Regions from separate parts of the Nocardioides sp. SRI_004 genome, predicted to be linked through region 2. Evidence: riboswitches for the same ligand, from Rfam matches in the RefSeq annotation. Region 2 holds a riboswitch; the other holds the start of a gene.
The links. Region 2 has a riboswitch for glycine ahead of gcvT (glycine cleavage system aminomethyltransferase GcvT). Riboswitches for the same ligand answer to the same signal wherever they lie in the genome.
Positions count from the first base shown of each region.

Region 1: linked by a shared signal. The riboswitch ahead of gcvP (aminomethyl-transferring glycine dehydrogenase) and the one ahead of gcvT (glycine cleavage system aminomethyltransferase GcvT) in region 2 are both predicted to bind glycine.

Region 1 is NZ_JBYCZV010000004.1:290,610-298,026, forward strand. Features, by position in the region: gene AC2YHB_RS07320 (hypothetical protein) at 1-319, shown strand, start outside; gene AC2YHB_RS07325 (serine hydrolase domain-containing protein) at 285-1,580, opposite strand; gene gcvP (aminomethyl-transferring glycine dehydrogenase) at 1,577-4,405, opposite strand; glycine riboswitch at 4,485-4,586, opposite strand; gene AC2YHB_RS07335 (MerR family transcriptional regulator) at 4,610-5,209, opposite strand; gene AC2YHB_RS07340 (bifunctional nuclease family protein) at 5,383-5,853, opposite strand; gene ftsR (transcriptional regulator FtsR) at 6,012-6,743, opposite strand; gene AC2YHB_RS07350 (FHA domain-containing protein) at 6,746-7,261, opposite strand; gene gcvH (glycine cleavage system protein GcvH) at 7,307-7,417, opposite strand, start outside.
Region 2 is NZ_JBYCZV010000015.1:50,158-57,574, forward strand. Features, by position in the region: gene AC2YHB_RS19360 (NADP-dependent oxidoreductase) at 1-827, shown strand, start outside; gene AC2YHB_RS19365 (SDR family NAD(P)-dependent oxidoreductase) at 873-1,640, shown strand; glycine riboswitch at 1,729-1,835, shown strand; glycine riboswitch at 1,836-1,928, shown strand; gene gcvT (glycine cleavage system aminomethyltransferase GcvT) at 1,974-3,104, shown strand; gene gcvH (glycine cleavage system protein GcvH) at 3,125-3,496, shown strand; gene AC2YHB_RS19380 (L-serine ammonia-lyase) at 3,521-4,891, shown strand; gene AC2YHB_RS19385 (LysR family transcriptional regulator) at 4,904-5,791, opposite strand; gene gabT (4-aminobutyrate--2-oxoglutarate transaminase) at 5,875-7,221, shown strand; gene AC2YHB_RS19395 (Glu/Leu/Phe/Val family dehydrogenase) at 7,218-7,417, shown strand, end outside.

The DNA of each region.
Region 1 (7,417 bases), on a different contig from region 2:
CGCGGCGTGGGCGGGCGCAGGCGTCGACCCCTGGTCGCTCGCGACCTGGCTCGCGGCCCACGGCGGGCTGGTCCTCGCGGTCGCGCTCGGCTGGGTGGTCCTCGCGCCGTTGCCGCTGGGGGCGGCGGCGCTGGTGGCGCGGCGCTCGCCGTGGCCGTGGATCGGCACGGTGACGGTCCACCTCGTCGTGCCGGTCGTGCTGCTCGCCCGCTTCCCGCACCTGCTGCCCGGCTGGGCGTGGGCCGTGGTCGCGCTCAGCGTGGCGGTCGGGCTCGCGTCCGTGGTCACGGCCTTCCCGGATGGCCCCCGGGGATCGTGACCGCCGGGTCGTACGGCGTGCGGGTGTAGACGAACGTCGCGCACTCCAGGCTGCGAACCGCGCCCGTGTCGGCATCGCGCCGGACCAGCAGCCGTTCGCCGCGGTGGTAGCCCTCGGCCCCGACGAAGGCGCCGTCGACGTCGACGAAGCGCTCGTGGAGCTCGGCCGTGCGCAGGTCGCGGGCCACCAGCTCACCGCCGGTCCACTCGAAGGCGAAGCCCGTGTTGCCCCAGAACCACAGCCCGAGCAGCTCGGCCACCTCGCCCGGCAGGGGCGGCAGCGAGGGGAACCACGGCTGCGCCACCGGCGCCGCGACGTCACCGAGCAGCGTCGCCGGCACCTGCTCGGGCCGCAGGCCGGTCGTCGCGTTGGCGAGCGCGACGACGGCGTCACGGGTGTCCCGGTCGACGAAGAGCGAGGCCTGGAAGCCCGGCATCGAGCCGGTGTGGCCGACCATCGTCCGTCCGCCGACGTGGAGCACGCGGAGGCCGAGCCCGTAGGCGTCGGCCGGAGCGACCGGCGCCGCCATCTCCGCCAGCGTGGACGCGGAGAGCACGTCGCGATGGCCGGAGGCCAGGAAGTCGGCCCACCGCAGCAGGTCCGCGACCGTGCTCCACAGCTGTCCGGCGGGCGCCATGGCGCCCGTGTCGGTGTGCGGCTCGGCGCTCAGGGTGTGGGCGAAGTGGTCGACGCTGCGGCCGGGCGCGTGCTCCGCAGGAGGGTGGTACGACGTCGCGCCCATCCCGAGCGGGACGAGCAGCCGCTGCTGGACGACCTCCCACCAGGGTGCGCCGCGCAGCCGGGCCACGACCTCGCCCAGCAGCGCGAAGCCGAGGTTCGAGTAGTGGTAGTACTCCCCCGCCGCAGCCACCCGCCCGGATCCGTCGTTGGCGGCGAGCAGCTCGGCGACACCGCCGCCGTCCACGCGCTCCCACCACGGTCCGACCGGCTCGCTCTGCAGCCCGCCCGTGTGCGCGAGGAGCTCGCGCAGCGTGGCGTCGGGGTACCCGCACTCGGGCAGGAATCGCCCCACCGGGTCGGCGAGGTCGAGCAGGCCCTCGTCCCGCAGCTGCAGGACGAGGACCGCCGTCAGGGTCTTGGTGATCGAGCCGATCCGGTAGGCGGAGTCGACGCCGACCCCGGGCAGCGCCGAGGAGCAGCCGGACCAGACCGGCTCGCCCCCGCGCGCCACGCCCGCCACGACCGAAGGCAGCCGGCCCGCGCCCTGGAGCGCGGCCAGCCGGTCGTCGTACACGGTCATTCGGCGTAGGCGTCCATCGGCGGGCACGCGCACACCAGGTTGCGGTCGCCGTAGGCCTGGTCGATCCGGGCGACCGGCGGCCAGTACTTGTCGGCCGCGCCGGCGAGGCCCGCCGGGAAGACGCCGACCTCGCGGGAGTAGGCACGGTCCCACTCGCCGACCAGCGCGCGGGCGGTGTGCGGGGCGTGGTGCAGCGGCGACGCGTCGACGTCCCACTCCCCCGCGGCGACCCGGTCGATCTCGCCCTTGATCGCGATCATCGCGTCGCAGAACCGGTCGAGCTCGGTGAGGTCCTCGGACTCCGTCGGCTCGACCATCAGCGTGCCCGCGACCGGGAACGACATCGTCGGGGCGTGGAAGCCGTAGTCGATGAGCCGCTTGGCGACGTCACCGACCGAGACGCCCGTCGCTGCGGTGATGCCGCGCAGGTCGAGGATGCACTCGTGGGCGACCAGCCCGGACTCGCCTCGGTAGAGCACCGGGAAGTGCTCGCCCAGTCGGGCCGCGACGTAGTTGGCGGACAGAACCGCGACCGCGGTCGCACGGGTGAGGCCCTCAGCGCCCATCATCCGGATGTAGGCCCACGAGATCGGCAGGATGCCGGCGGAGCCGAACGGCGCGGCGCTGATCGCACCGGTGCCCTCGCGCCGGTCGGCGTCGGGGTGCAGCGGGTGCGTCGGGAGGTACGGCGCCAGGTGCGCGCGCACCGCGACCGGGCCCACGCCCGGGCCGCCGCCACCGTGCGGGATGCAGAACGTCTTGTGCAGGTTGAGGTGCGAGACGTCGCCGCCGAACTTGCCGGGCTGCGCGTAGCCGAGCAGCGCGTTGAAGTTCGCGCCGTCGACGTACACCTGGCCGCCGTGCTCGTGGACGATGTCGCACAGCTCGGTGATGGTCTCCTCGTAGACGCCGTGCGTCGACGGGTAGGTCACCATGATCGCGGCGAGCGTCTCGGAGTACTGCTCGCACTTGGCCCGCAGGTCCTCGAGGTCGACGGTGCCGTCGTCGGTCGCCTTCACGACGACGACCTTCATCCCGACCATGACGGCCGAGGCGGGGTTGGTGCCGTGGGCGGACGACGGGATAAGGCAGACGTCGCGCTGGCCCTGGCCGTTGGCGCGGTGGTAGTTGCGGATCGCGAGCATGCCCGCGAACTCGCCCTGCGCGCCGGCGTTCGGCTGGATGGAGACGCGGTCGTAGCCGGTGGCCTCGGCCAGCCAGCCCTCGAGCTGCTCGATCAGCTGGCGGTAGCCGTCGGCGTCCGCGGCCGGGACGAACGGGTGGAGGTTGGCGAAGCCGGCGAGCGAGATGGGCTCCATCTCGGTGGTCGCGTTGAGCTTCATCGTGCAGGAGCCGAGCGGGATCATGCCGCGGTCGAGCGCGTAGTCGCGGTTCGAGAGCCGCGCGAGGTAGCGCAGCATCGAGGTCTCGTTGTGATGGGTGTTGAAGACCGGGTGGGTCAGGAACTCCGTGGTCCGCTCGAGGTCCTCGGGCAGCCCGGCGTCGCCCTCGGCCGACACCTCCGTCACCCCGAAGGCACCGAGGACGGCGGCGAGCGTGGCCTCGCCGGCGGACTCGCCGAACGAGATGCCGACGGTGTCGCCGTCGACCGGCCGCAGGTGGATGCCGGCCTCACGGGCGGCCGTGACGACCGCACCGGAACGACCGGGGACGCGGACGTTGAGGGTGTCGAAGAAGGTGTCGTTGACGACCTCGATGCCGGCGGCCTCGAGGGACGCGGCGGCCCGGCGGGCGAGGCCGTGGATGTCGGCCGCAATCTCCTTCAGGCCCTGCGGACCGTGGTAGACGGCGTACATGCCGGCGGTCACGGCGAGCAGCACCTGGGCGGTGCAGATGTTGGACGTCGCCTTGTCGCGGCGGATGTGCTGCTCGCGGGTCTGCAGGGCGAGCCGGTACGCCGGGCGTCCCTCGGCGTCGACCGAGACGCCGACCAGGCGCCCGGGCAGCTGGCGCTCGAGGCCCTCGCGGACGCTGATGAAGCCGGCGTGCGGGCCGCCGTAGAACAGCGGGACGCCGAAGCGCTGGGCCGAGCCGACCACGACGTCGGCGCCGAGCGTGCCGGGCGCCTCGAGCAGGGTCAGCGCGAGCAGGTCGGCGGCGACGACCGCGAGGCCGCCCCGCTCGTGGACCGCGTCGATGACCGGCTTGATGTCGGCGATCCGGCCGGAGGCGCCGGGGTACTGGATCAGCACGCCGGAGACATCGCCCTCGGGCAGGCCCTCGGTGAGGTCGGCGACCACGATCTCGATCCCGATGCCCTCGGCGCGGGTGCGCACGACGTCGATGGTCTGCGGCAGCGCGTCCGCGTCGACGACGAACGGGCCCGAGGCCTTGCGGTTCGCGCGGAACGCCAGCGCGACGGCCTCGGCAGCCGCCGTACCCTCGTCCAGCAGGGACGAGCCGGCGGTGGTCAGCCCGGTCAGGTCGGAGACCATCGTCTGGAAGTTGATGAGCGCCTCAAGGCGGCCCTGCGAGATCTCCGGCTGGTACGGCGTGTAGGCGGTGTACCAGCTCGGGTCCTCGAGCACGTTGCGGCGGATCACGGCGGGCGTCACGGTCGCGTGGTAGCCCAGGCCGATCATCGGCTCACCGGGGACGTTGGCCGCGGCCAGGGCGCGCAGCTCGGCGGCGGCGGTCTCCTCGTCGGCGGCCGCCGGCAGGTCGAGCTCCTCGCCGGACCGGATGGACTTCGGCACGGCCGCGTCCATGAGCGCGTCGATCGACGCGTAGCCGAGACGGTCGAGCATGGTCGCGACCTGGTCGTTGTCGGGACCGATGTGGCGGTTGACGAAGGGGGCACTCATCAGCAGGCAGGCTTCCTCGGGATCGAAAAGGATCGAGCCCTCCCCCTCTGTCGGCGCGTCGCTGCGCCTCCAGAGTTGCCTGCTCCGCACGGTCCGGGCGCCTGAGAGGTTCCGGGGAGGAATTGCCCCTTCGGCGCAGGCCCACGTCAGCGACGTGTCCTGACTCTCCCGTGCGGGATGAACAGCAGCTACAGGTTACAACGCCTAGCCGGCGTTCCTCGCAGCGCGACGCGCGGCGAGCTCGTCGCCGGCCACGTCCTCGGCCTGCTCGGTGTCGCTGGCGCTCTCGCTCGGCAGCTGGGCGAGGGTGCCCTCGATCTCGCGCCAGACACCGCCGATGGCGATGCCGAACACGCCCTGGCCGCCCTGCAGGAGGTCGATGACCTCGTCGTTGCTGGTGCACTCGTAGACCGAGGCGCCGTCGCTCATGAGCGTGACCTGGGTCAGGTCGTCGGTGCCACGCTCACGCAGGTGCCCGACCGCCGTACGGATCTGCTGCAGCGAGATGCCGGCGTCCAGCAGGCGCTTGATGATCTTGAGGATCAGGATGTCGCGGAAGCTGTAGAGGCGCTGCGAGCCGGACCCCTTGGCACCGCGCACGCTCGGCTCGATCAGGCCGGTGCGCGCCCAGTAGTCGAGCTGGCGGTAGGTGATGCCGGCCGCGTTGCACGCGGTCGGACCGCGGTAGCCCAGGTCGCTCGGCAGCGGGGAGACGTCGTCGGTGAAGAGCAGCCCCTGCTCCTCGGCGGCAGCGGTCGCCGCGGCCGTGTCCTGACCGACCTTCTCGGGCTGCTGCTCGTTCACGGGGTCCTCCGCAGGGGTTCGATCAGGTGGGTGATCAAGGGGTGGTCGCGCAGGCATTGCACGGCTGTCATTCGACTCTTCAAGGTACGGCGCCGATGACGGGCCGGTCAAAGACGTCGCCGGGCGTGTCGTCAAAAACCCTCAGCCTCAACTTGAGGCTGAGGGAACTCCCGTCACTGTCCTGCTTCGAAGTCCTCGGGCGAGACGTGGTCCAGGAACTCCCGGAACGCCTCGACCTCGTCCTCCTCCTCGGCCGGCGCCGAGATCCCCGCCTCGGCCAGGACCTCCTCCGAGCAGTAGATCGTCGTACCGGTGCGAAGGGCGAGGGCGATCGAGTCCGACGGGCGCGCGCTCACCTCGGCACCCGACGCCAGGACCAGCGTCGCGAAGAAGACGCCGTCCTTCACGTCGGTGATCCGCACCTCCGACAGCTCTCCCCCGGTCGCCGCGAGCAGGTCCCTCATGAGGTCGTGCGTCAGCGGTCGAGGGGGGACGACGCCCTGCTGGGCGAACGCGATCGCGGTGGCCTCCACGGCGCCGATCCAGATCGGCACGTAGCGGTCCCCGACGGTCTCGCGCAGCAGCACGATGGGCTGGTTGGACGGCATCTCCACCCGGACTCCCAGGACATCCACCTCGCGCATGCCTCAACACTACTCGGGGTGGGATGAGGTGGGAGTGGTGGCTGCGTGGGGGTCGCGCAGGTGTTGCGGTTTGGGACCAAACCGCAACAATCCAACGCCCGGAGCTGCAGTTCCTGCCCAATCCGCGGCCTCGCCGGATCCCCGCGACCCGCCGGCCCTCAGATCCGGCGCAGGCCCGCCTTGACCAGGGTGGCGTGCAGCCGCACGGACAGGGCGGCGATCTCGCTCACGGCCTCCTCGGCACGCGCGGCGGCGCCGGCGTCGCGGCCGCGGCGGGGGGCGACGACCTGCTGGATGAGCCCGACCTCGCGGTCGGCGGCCGCCCGGAAGCCGCGCAGGTGGCGGGGCTCGATGCCGAAGTCCGCCAGCTCGCTGGCGGTCTGCGCAATCACCAGCGCGTCGGTGTCGTAGTGCCCGGTCGCCGACGGCGTGATGAGGGCGAACTCCTCCAGCTGTGCGAGGAGGGCCTCGTCGATCTCGGCCACCTTGATGAGCTCCTTGCGCGATAGCCGCAGCTTGTCGCTGCGACGGAAGGACTCCGGTGCCGGCATGCCGTCGGAGCCGATGGCGACGGTCGGCACGGTCGGGACGACCGGCTCCGGCGCGGGCGGCTCGAGGCCGCGGTCCATCGCGTCGAGGTGCTCGCCGATGACCTTGAGCGGCAGGTAGTGGTCGCGCTGCATCCGCAGGATGTAGCGCAGCCGCGCGATGTCGGCCTCGGAGAACTTGCGGTAGCCCGCGGGGGTGCGCTCCGGCTTGATCAGCCCCTCGGACTCGAGGAAGCGGATCTTCGGGATGCTGATGTCCTCGAAGTCCGTGCGCAGTCGGTCGAGCACCTGCCCGATGTTGAGCAGGGGCTCGCGCTCGCCGCGGGCGACGGCAGCGACCACGGTCAGTGGCTCTCGTGGCCCGCGAAGAAGACCAGGCGGTACTTGCCCACCTGGACCTCGTCACTGTCCTTGAGCTGCGCCTTCTCGATGCGGTCGCGGTTGACGTAGGTGCCGTTGAGGCTGCCCGCGTCCTCGACGGTGAACGAGTCGCCCGACCGGCGGAAGACCGCGTGGCGGCGCGAGACGGTCACGTCGTCGAGGAAGATGCCGCTCTCGGGGTGGCGGCCCGCGCTCACCTCGTCGGCGTCGAGCAGGAACCTGCTGCCGGCACCCGGACCCTTCTGTACGACGAGCAGCGCGTGCCCGACGGGAAGGGCGTCCACGGCGGCCGCGTCGACGGCGCTGAGCGCCCGGTCCGAGGTCTCCACGCGGTCGGCGGGGAAGACGGCCTGGATCGTCGCGGTCGAGTCCGTCGCGACCGGCGCGGTCGCGTCCGCCTCGACGAGACGGGTGCCGCACTGCGAGCAGAAGCGGGCGTCGTCAGGGTTCTGCCGGCCACAGGCGGTGCAGAACGGCATCTGGAAACTCCTTGGGTCCGGAACGGGTACTACGAACGTACCGGATCAGCCGTCGAGCTGGGCCTCGTATCCGGCCGCGTCGAGAAGTCCGTCGAGCTCGTCGGGCGTAGCGGGCGCGACCTCGAAGAGCCAGCCGGCGCCGTACGGGTCGTTGTT
Region 2 (7,417 bases):
ACCTGCACGCGCCGATGGACGGCGTCCTCACGATCGGTGAGGTCGTCGCGTCCCGGGCCGACGGGTTCGAGCCGGGCGACGTCGTCTGGCACTCCCTGGGCTGGCGGGAGCACGCCGTGGTGCGCGCGGGCGAGAGCGCCATGAACGGCGTCGGGACGCTGCGCGTGCTCGACCCGGGCGACGCGCCGCACCAGCACTTCCTCGGGCCGCTCGGGCCGATGGGCCTGACGGCGTACGCCGGCCTCGCGGTCGTCGACGGCCTCAGCGGCGGGCGGGTCCTGTGGGTGTCGGCGGCCGCCGGAGCCGTCGGCTCCCTGGTCGTCCAGATCGCCCGCAACCTCGGCCACCGGGTGGTCGCGAGCGCCGGATCGGACGAGAAGGTCGCCTGGCTGCGCGACGACCTGGGCGTCGCGGCGTTCAACCACCGGTCCGAGCCGTTGGGGGAGGCGCTGGCACGCCTGGCCCCCGAGGGCATCGACCTGTACTTCGACAACGTCGGCGGCGAGCACCTCGAGGCGGCGCTCGACGCGATGACCATGCACGGGCGCATCGCCCTGTGCGGCTCGATCTCGGACTACGAGTCGGAGCCCACCGGTCCGCGCAACATCTTCCTCGCGACCGCCAAGCACCTGACGCTGTCCGGCTTCCGCGGCAGCCTGCACCTCGACCTGCTCGAGGAGATGCAGCAACGGATGGCCGGCTGGATCCGCGACGGCCGGCTGGTCGCACCCGAGACCGTCTACGACGGCCTCGAGCAGGCCCCGCGCGCGATGGCGGACATGCTCGCGGGCCGCACGACCGGCAAGACGCTGGTCCGCCTCGGCTGAGTCGACCTCGACCGGCCGCCACCACCAACGAGAGGAAGCACCACCATGGGTCGTTTCGACGGGCGAGTCGCCGTCATCACCGGAGCAGCGCGCGGGATCGGGTTCGGCACCGCCACCCGGTTCGCCGAGGAGGGCGCGTCGGTCGCGATCGTCGACCTCGACGAGACCGCGGCCGCCGAGGCCGCCGCGAAGCTGCCGCTCACCGAGGGCGCGAAGGCCATCGGCGTGGGCGCCAACGTCTCCGACGGCGCGTCGGTCGACGCCGCCATCGAGCGGGTCGTCACCGAGCTCGGTGGGATCCACGTCCTGGTGAACAACGCGGGCATCACCCGCGACAACCTCCTGTTCAAGATGACCGAGGAGGACTGGGACCTGGTGATGGGGGTGCACCTCAAGGGTGCGTTCTTGATGACCAAGGCCGCGCAGAAGCACTTCGTGGAGCAGAAGTACGGCAAGGTCGTGAACATCTCCTCGATCTCGGCGCTGGGCAACCGGGGGCAGGCCAACTACTCGGCCGCGAAGATGGGCGTGCAGGGCTTCACCCGCACCCTGGGCATCGAGCTGGGCCCGTTCGGGATCAACGTCAACGCGGTCGCGCCGGGCTTCATCGCGACCGAGATGACCGACGCCACCGCGGCCCGGCTGAAGATGGACGTCGACGAGTTCCGCCGCCTCAACGCCGACGCCGTCCCGGTCAGGCGGGTCGGTCAGCCGGACGACATCGCGGCCGCGGTCACCTTCCTGTCGGCCGACGAGTCGTCGTACGTCACTGGCCAGACGCTCTACGTCGACGGCGGCGCCAGCATCGGCTGACGCAGGCGTGCCGTCCGCGCCGGAGGGGAATGGGACCCGGGCGGCCACGACCTGTAGCCTCGCCGCACACAACTCCACACCGGCCGTTCGAAGCCGCAGCAGGAGAGACCCCGCCTGACCCGATGGGTCGCGACGGGGCGCCGTAGGAGCAACTCTCCCCGAGAAACTCTCAGGCCCCATCACTGCGCGGCGAGGCAACTCTGGAAAGACAGGACCCATGTCCTGCGCCCACGGTGCAAGCCGCTCGTCGCGGTGAAGCTCTCAGGCACCCATGACAGAGCGGGGAGGCAGACCAGCAGGGTGCCGTGCACCCTCGACCCCGGGAGCCTCCGCATGGCAACGAACGACCCCACCCCGCGCACCACCCCGCTGCACGCGGTCCACACCGCACTGGGCGCCAACTTCACGGACTTCGCCGGCTGGCAGATGCCGGTCCGCTACAGCTCGGAGCTCGCCGAGCACCGGGCCGTGCGCACGACGGCGGGCCTCTTCGACCTCACCCACATGGGCGAGATCGAGCTGACCGGCCCGGGTGCCGGCGCCGCGCTCGACCACGCCCTCGTCGGTCGTCCGTCGGCGATCGGCGTCGGCCGCGCCCGCTACTCGATGATCTGCGCCGAGGACGGCGGGATCATCGACGACCTCGTCGTCTACCGCCTCGCCGAGGAGCACTACCTCGTCGTCGCGAACGCCAGCAATGTCGCCGTCGTCGCCCCCGAGGTGGCCGCCGGCGCCGACGGGTACGACGTCGAGGTCCGCGACACGTCGGAGGAGTGGGCGCTGCTGGCGGTCCAGGGCCCGGCGTCGGCCGCGATCGTCGCGGAGCTGACCGAGCTCGACGTGCCGTCGCTGAGGTACTACGCCATCGACGCCGGCACGGTCGCTGCCCCTGACGGCGCAGTCGAGGTGCTGCTCGCGCGGACGGGCTACACCGGCGAGGACGGCTTCGAGGTCTACTGCCGGCCGTCCGACGCGGAGGCCGTCTGGGCCGCGCTGCAGCAGGCGGGGGAGCCGCACGGCCTCGTCCCCGCGGGCCTCGCCTGCCGCGACACGCTGCGCCTGGAGGCGGGGATGCCGCTCTACGGCCACGAGCTGAGCCGCGACACGACGCCGTACGAGGCCAACCTGGGCCGGGTCGTCGTCCTCGACAAGCCGGACGGCTTCGTCGGGCACGAGGCGCTCGCGAAGCGCAAGGAGCAGGGCCCGGAGCGCGTGCTCGTCGGGCTGGTCTCCACCGGCCGCCGCTCGCCGCGCGCGGGCTACCCGGTCGTCGACCCGGCCACCGGCGCCGAGGTCGGCGAGGTCACCAGCGGCGCGCCGTCGCCGACGCTGGAGAAGCCGGTCGCGATGGCCTACGTGCCGCCGCACCTCGCGGCGCCCGGCACCCGGGTCTCCGTCTTGCTGCGCGGCTCCCTCGAGGACGCCGACGTCGTCGAGCTCCCCTTCTACACCCGCAACCGCTGACCCACCTCGAGGAGAAGACGATGAGCAACCCCACGAACCTCCAGTACTCCGCCGAGCACGAGTGGGTCGCCCTCGACGGCGACACCGCGCGTGTCGGCGTGACGGCCTACGCCGCCGACGCTCTCGGCGACATCGTGTACGTCGACCTGCCGGCCGTCGGCGACACCGTCACCGCGGGCCAGACCTGCGGCGAGCTCGAGTCCACCAAGTCCGTCAGCGACCTCTACTCGCCGGTGACCGGCGAGGTCGTCGAGGTCAACGAGGACGTCGACGGCGACCCGAGCCTGGTCAACAGCGACCCCTTCGGCCGCGGCTGGCTCCTCGTCGTCAAGGTGACCGCCACCGTCGACCTGCTCGACGCTGCCGCGTACGACGCGCTGCTCGAGGCCTGAGGTGCTCGAGCGGGAGGTCGCGTCGTGCCCCTGAGCACCTTCGACCTCTACTCCATCGGCATCGGTCCGTCGTCGTCACACACGGTGGGGCCGATGCGCGCCGCGAAGACCTTCGTCGACGGCCTCGTCCACGACAGGCTCCTCGATGCGACCGTACGGGTGAAGGCCGAGCTGTTCGGGTCGCTGGGGGCGACCGGGCACGGCCACGGCTCGGAGGGCGCCGTCGTGCTCGGGCTCGAGGGGGAGCTGCCGGCGACCGTGGACGTCGCCGCCGCGCGCGGCCGGCTCGACGTCGTACGACGCGACGGGGCGATCGACCTCGCCGGCAGGCGGACCGTCCGCTTCGACGCCGCCGAGGACCTCGTGCTGCACCGGCGCCGCTCGCTGCCCGCGCACCCGAACGGGATGACCTTCACGGCGTACGGCATCGAGGGTGCCTTCCGCGAGCGGACCTACTACTCGGTCGGCGGTGGGTTCGTCGTCGACGAGGACGCGGTCGGTGCCGACCGCGTGGTGGTGGACCGGACGGAGGTCCGGTACCCCTTCACCACCGGCGCCCAGCTGCTCGCCATCTGCGAGGAGACCGGGCTGCGGGTCAGCGACGTGATGCTCGCCAACGAGCTGTCGTGGCGCAGCGAGGACGAGGTGCGCGCCGGGCTGCTGGAGATCTGGGCGGTCATGCAGGAGTGCGTCCGCGCCGGCTGCAGCGCCGAGGGCCTGCTCCCCGGCGGGCTGAAGGTGCCGCGCCGCGCGCCGGGCCTGCACGCCGACCTCTGCGCCCGGGCCGAGGGCGGCGACCCGCTCGACGTCATCGACTGGGTCAACCTGTTCGCGCTCGCGGTGAACGAGGAGAACGCCTCGGGTGGTCGCGTCGTCACCGCGCCCACCAACGGCGCGGCGGGGATCATCCCGGCGGTGCTGCACTACTACGTGCGCTTCGTCCGGGGCGCGGACGACGACGGGGTGGTGCGCTTCCTGCTCACCGCCGCCGCCGTCGGGATCCTGTTCAAGGAGAACGCCTCGATCTCGGGCGCCGAGGTCGGCTGCCAGGGCGAGGTCGGGTCGGCCTGCGCGATGGCCGCCGGTGCGCTGTGCGAGGTGCTCGGCGGGACGCCGACCCAGGTCGAGAACGCCGCCGAGGTGGGCATCGAGCACAACCTCGGGTTGACCTGCGACCCGATCGGCGGGCTGGTGCAGATCCCCTGCATCGAGCGCAACGCGATCGCCTCGGTGAAGGCGATCAACGCCGCCCGGTTGGCGATCAACGGGACCGGCCACCACAAGGTGTCGCTGGACAAGGCGATCAGGACCATGCGCGACACCGGTCGCGACATGCACGTGAAGTACAAGGAGACCTCGCGCGGAGGTCTCGCCGTCAATGTCATCGAGTGCTGACGAGGCGAGGCACTACCCGGCCAGCGGCGGGTACCGCTCGCTGCAGAACGCCTCCAGCCGCTCGGCCAGCCCGGCCAGCACGGTCGCCGCGTGGTGCCGGGGATCCCAGGCCGCGACGAGGGTGAGGGTCAGTGGCGCGCCCGCGTCGTCGAGGACGAGGGTGCGCTCGAGGTCGAAGCGCGGGTCGTCGGAGACGACGGCGATGCCGCGGCCGGCGGCGGCCAGGGCCTGCGCGACCTGGGGGTTGCTGCAGGCGATCACCTCGGAGGCCGCCGCACCGGCGCGGGCGAGCGCCTCGTCGAGCAGGGTGCGCGGTCGGGCACCGGGCTCGAGCGTGATCAGCCGCTCGTCGGCGAGCTCGGCGACGGGTACGGCGGACCGGCCGGCGTACGGGTGGTCGGCGCGGACGTAGGCCCACACGGGCAGCCGGGCGACCGGCGCGCTGCTCAGGTGCCGCGGCGGCGGCACGGTGAGGACGGCGAGGTCGAGGTCGTCGCCGAGCCCGTCGATCGCGTCGGCGGCGTTGGCCTCGTGCACGGTGATGAGCGGGTCGTCGGGGCCGAGGGTGGCGAGGAAGGGCGCGACCACGTCGGTCAGCGTGGTGGTCGGCGCGGCCGCGCGGACCCGCTCGAGGCGGCCGGCGGCGAGCGCCTCGGCGAGCGAGCGGGCCGCCTCGGCGCTGGTGAGCACGTCGCGCGTCGCGGCGAGGAAGGTGTGGCCGGCGGCGGTCAGGCTGAGTCGCCGGTGGTGGCGGTGGAAGAGGGTGACACCGGTCTGCCGCTCGAGCTGCTGGAGCTGGCGCGACAGGGCCGGCTGGGTGACGTGCAGCGCCTCCGCGGCGGCGCTCACCGAGCCCAGCTCGGCCACCGTGCTGAAGGTGGTCAGGAGGCGCAGGTCCACCCGCCCACTGTATGCCGCAGCGGCATCCAAATCCCAACAGAAAGGCATTGGACGACATGCAGGGCGCGGAGCACGATAGGAGGGTGACCACCGAGACCTCCGCCCCCGCCGTACGCCAGGCACGCCGCCTGGTCACCCCCATCCCCGGCCCGAAGTCGGTCGAGCTGATGGCCCGCAAGACGTCGGCCGTCGCCTCCGGCGTCGGTACGACGATGCCGGTCTTCACCGCCCACGCCGGCGGCGGCCTGCTCGAGGACGTCGACGGCAACATCCTCATCGACCTCGGCTCCGGCATCGCCGTCACCACCGTCGGTGCGGCCGAGCCGCGCGTCGTCGCGGCCGTGCAGGAGCAGGTCGCGGCGTTCACCCACACCTGCTTCATGGTGACGCCCTACGAGGGCTATGTCGCCGTCGCCGAGCACCTCAACCGGCTCACCCCGGGCGACCACGAGAAGCGCACCGCGCTCTTCAACTCCGGCGCCGAGGCGGTCGAGAACGCCGTCAAGATCGCGCGCCACCACACCGGCAAGGACGCGGTCGTCGTCTTCGACCACGCCTACCACGGCCGCACCAACCTGACGATGGCGATGACCGCCAAGTCGATGCCCTACAAGCACGGCTTCGGCCCGTTCGCCTCCGAGGTCTACCGCGCGCCGCTGTCCTACCCCTACCGCGACGGCGGGCTCGACGGCGCCACGGCCGCCGCCCGTGCCATCGACGTGATCGAGAAGCAGGTCGGCGCCGACAACCTCGCCGCCGTCGTGATCGAGCCGATCCAGGGCGAGGGCGGCTTCATCGTCCCCGCCGCCGGCTTCCTGTCCGCGCTGGCCGAGTGGTGCACCGCCAACGGCGTCGTCTTCGTCGCCGACGAGGTGCAGAGCGGCTTCGCCCGCACCGGTGCGATGTTCGCGTGCGAGCACGACGGCGTCGTACCCGACCTGATCGTGACGGCCAAGGGCATCGCCGGCGGCCTGCCGCTCTCCGCGGTCACCGGCCGCGCCGAGATGATGGACGCGGTCCACGTCGGCGGCCTCGGTGGCACGTACGGCGGCAACCCGATCGCCTGCGCCGCGGCGCTCGCGGTCATCGAGACCATCGAGGCCGACGGCCTGGTGGAGCGCGCCCGGCAGATCGAGGAGCTCGTCGTCGGCCGGCTCCGCGCGATCGGCGAGCGCGACAGCCGGATCGGCGACGTCCGCGGCCGGGGCGCCATGCTCGCGGTCGAGCTGGTCGAGGCCGGCACCGACACGCCCGACCCCGTCCTGGCCAAGGAGATCGCGACCCGCTCCCACGCCGAGGGCGTCATCGTCCTGACCTGCGGCACCTACGGCAACGTGCTGCGCTTCCTCCCGCCCCTGTCGATCACCGACGAGCAGCTCAACGAGGCGTTCGACGTGGTCGAGGCAGCGCTCGCGGCGGCCGGGCAGTGAGCGTCGACGTCCTGCCGGGGACGTCGACCACCGAGGAGGTCCGCAAGGACCCGCTCGGCGACGCCCACCGGCAGCTGCGCGCTGCCTGCGACCGGCTCGGCCTGGACGAGGGCACCTTCGCGATGCTCGCCACGCCGCGCCGCGAGATGACCGTCAGCATCCCCCTGCGCCGCGACAGCGGCGAGGTCGAGGTGCT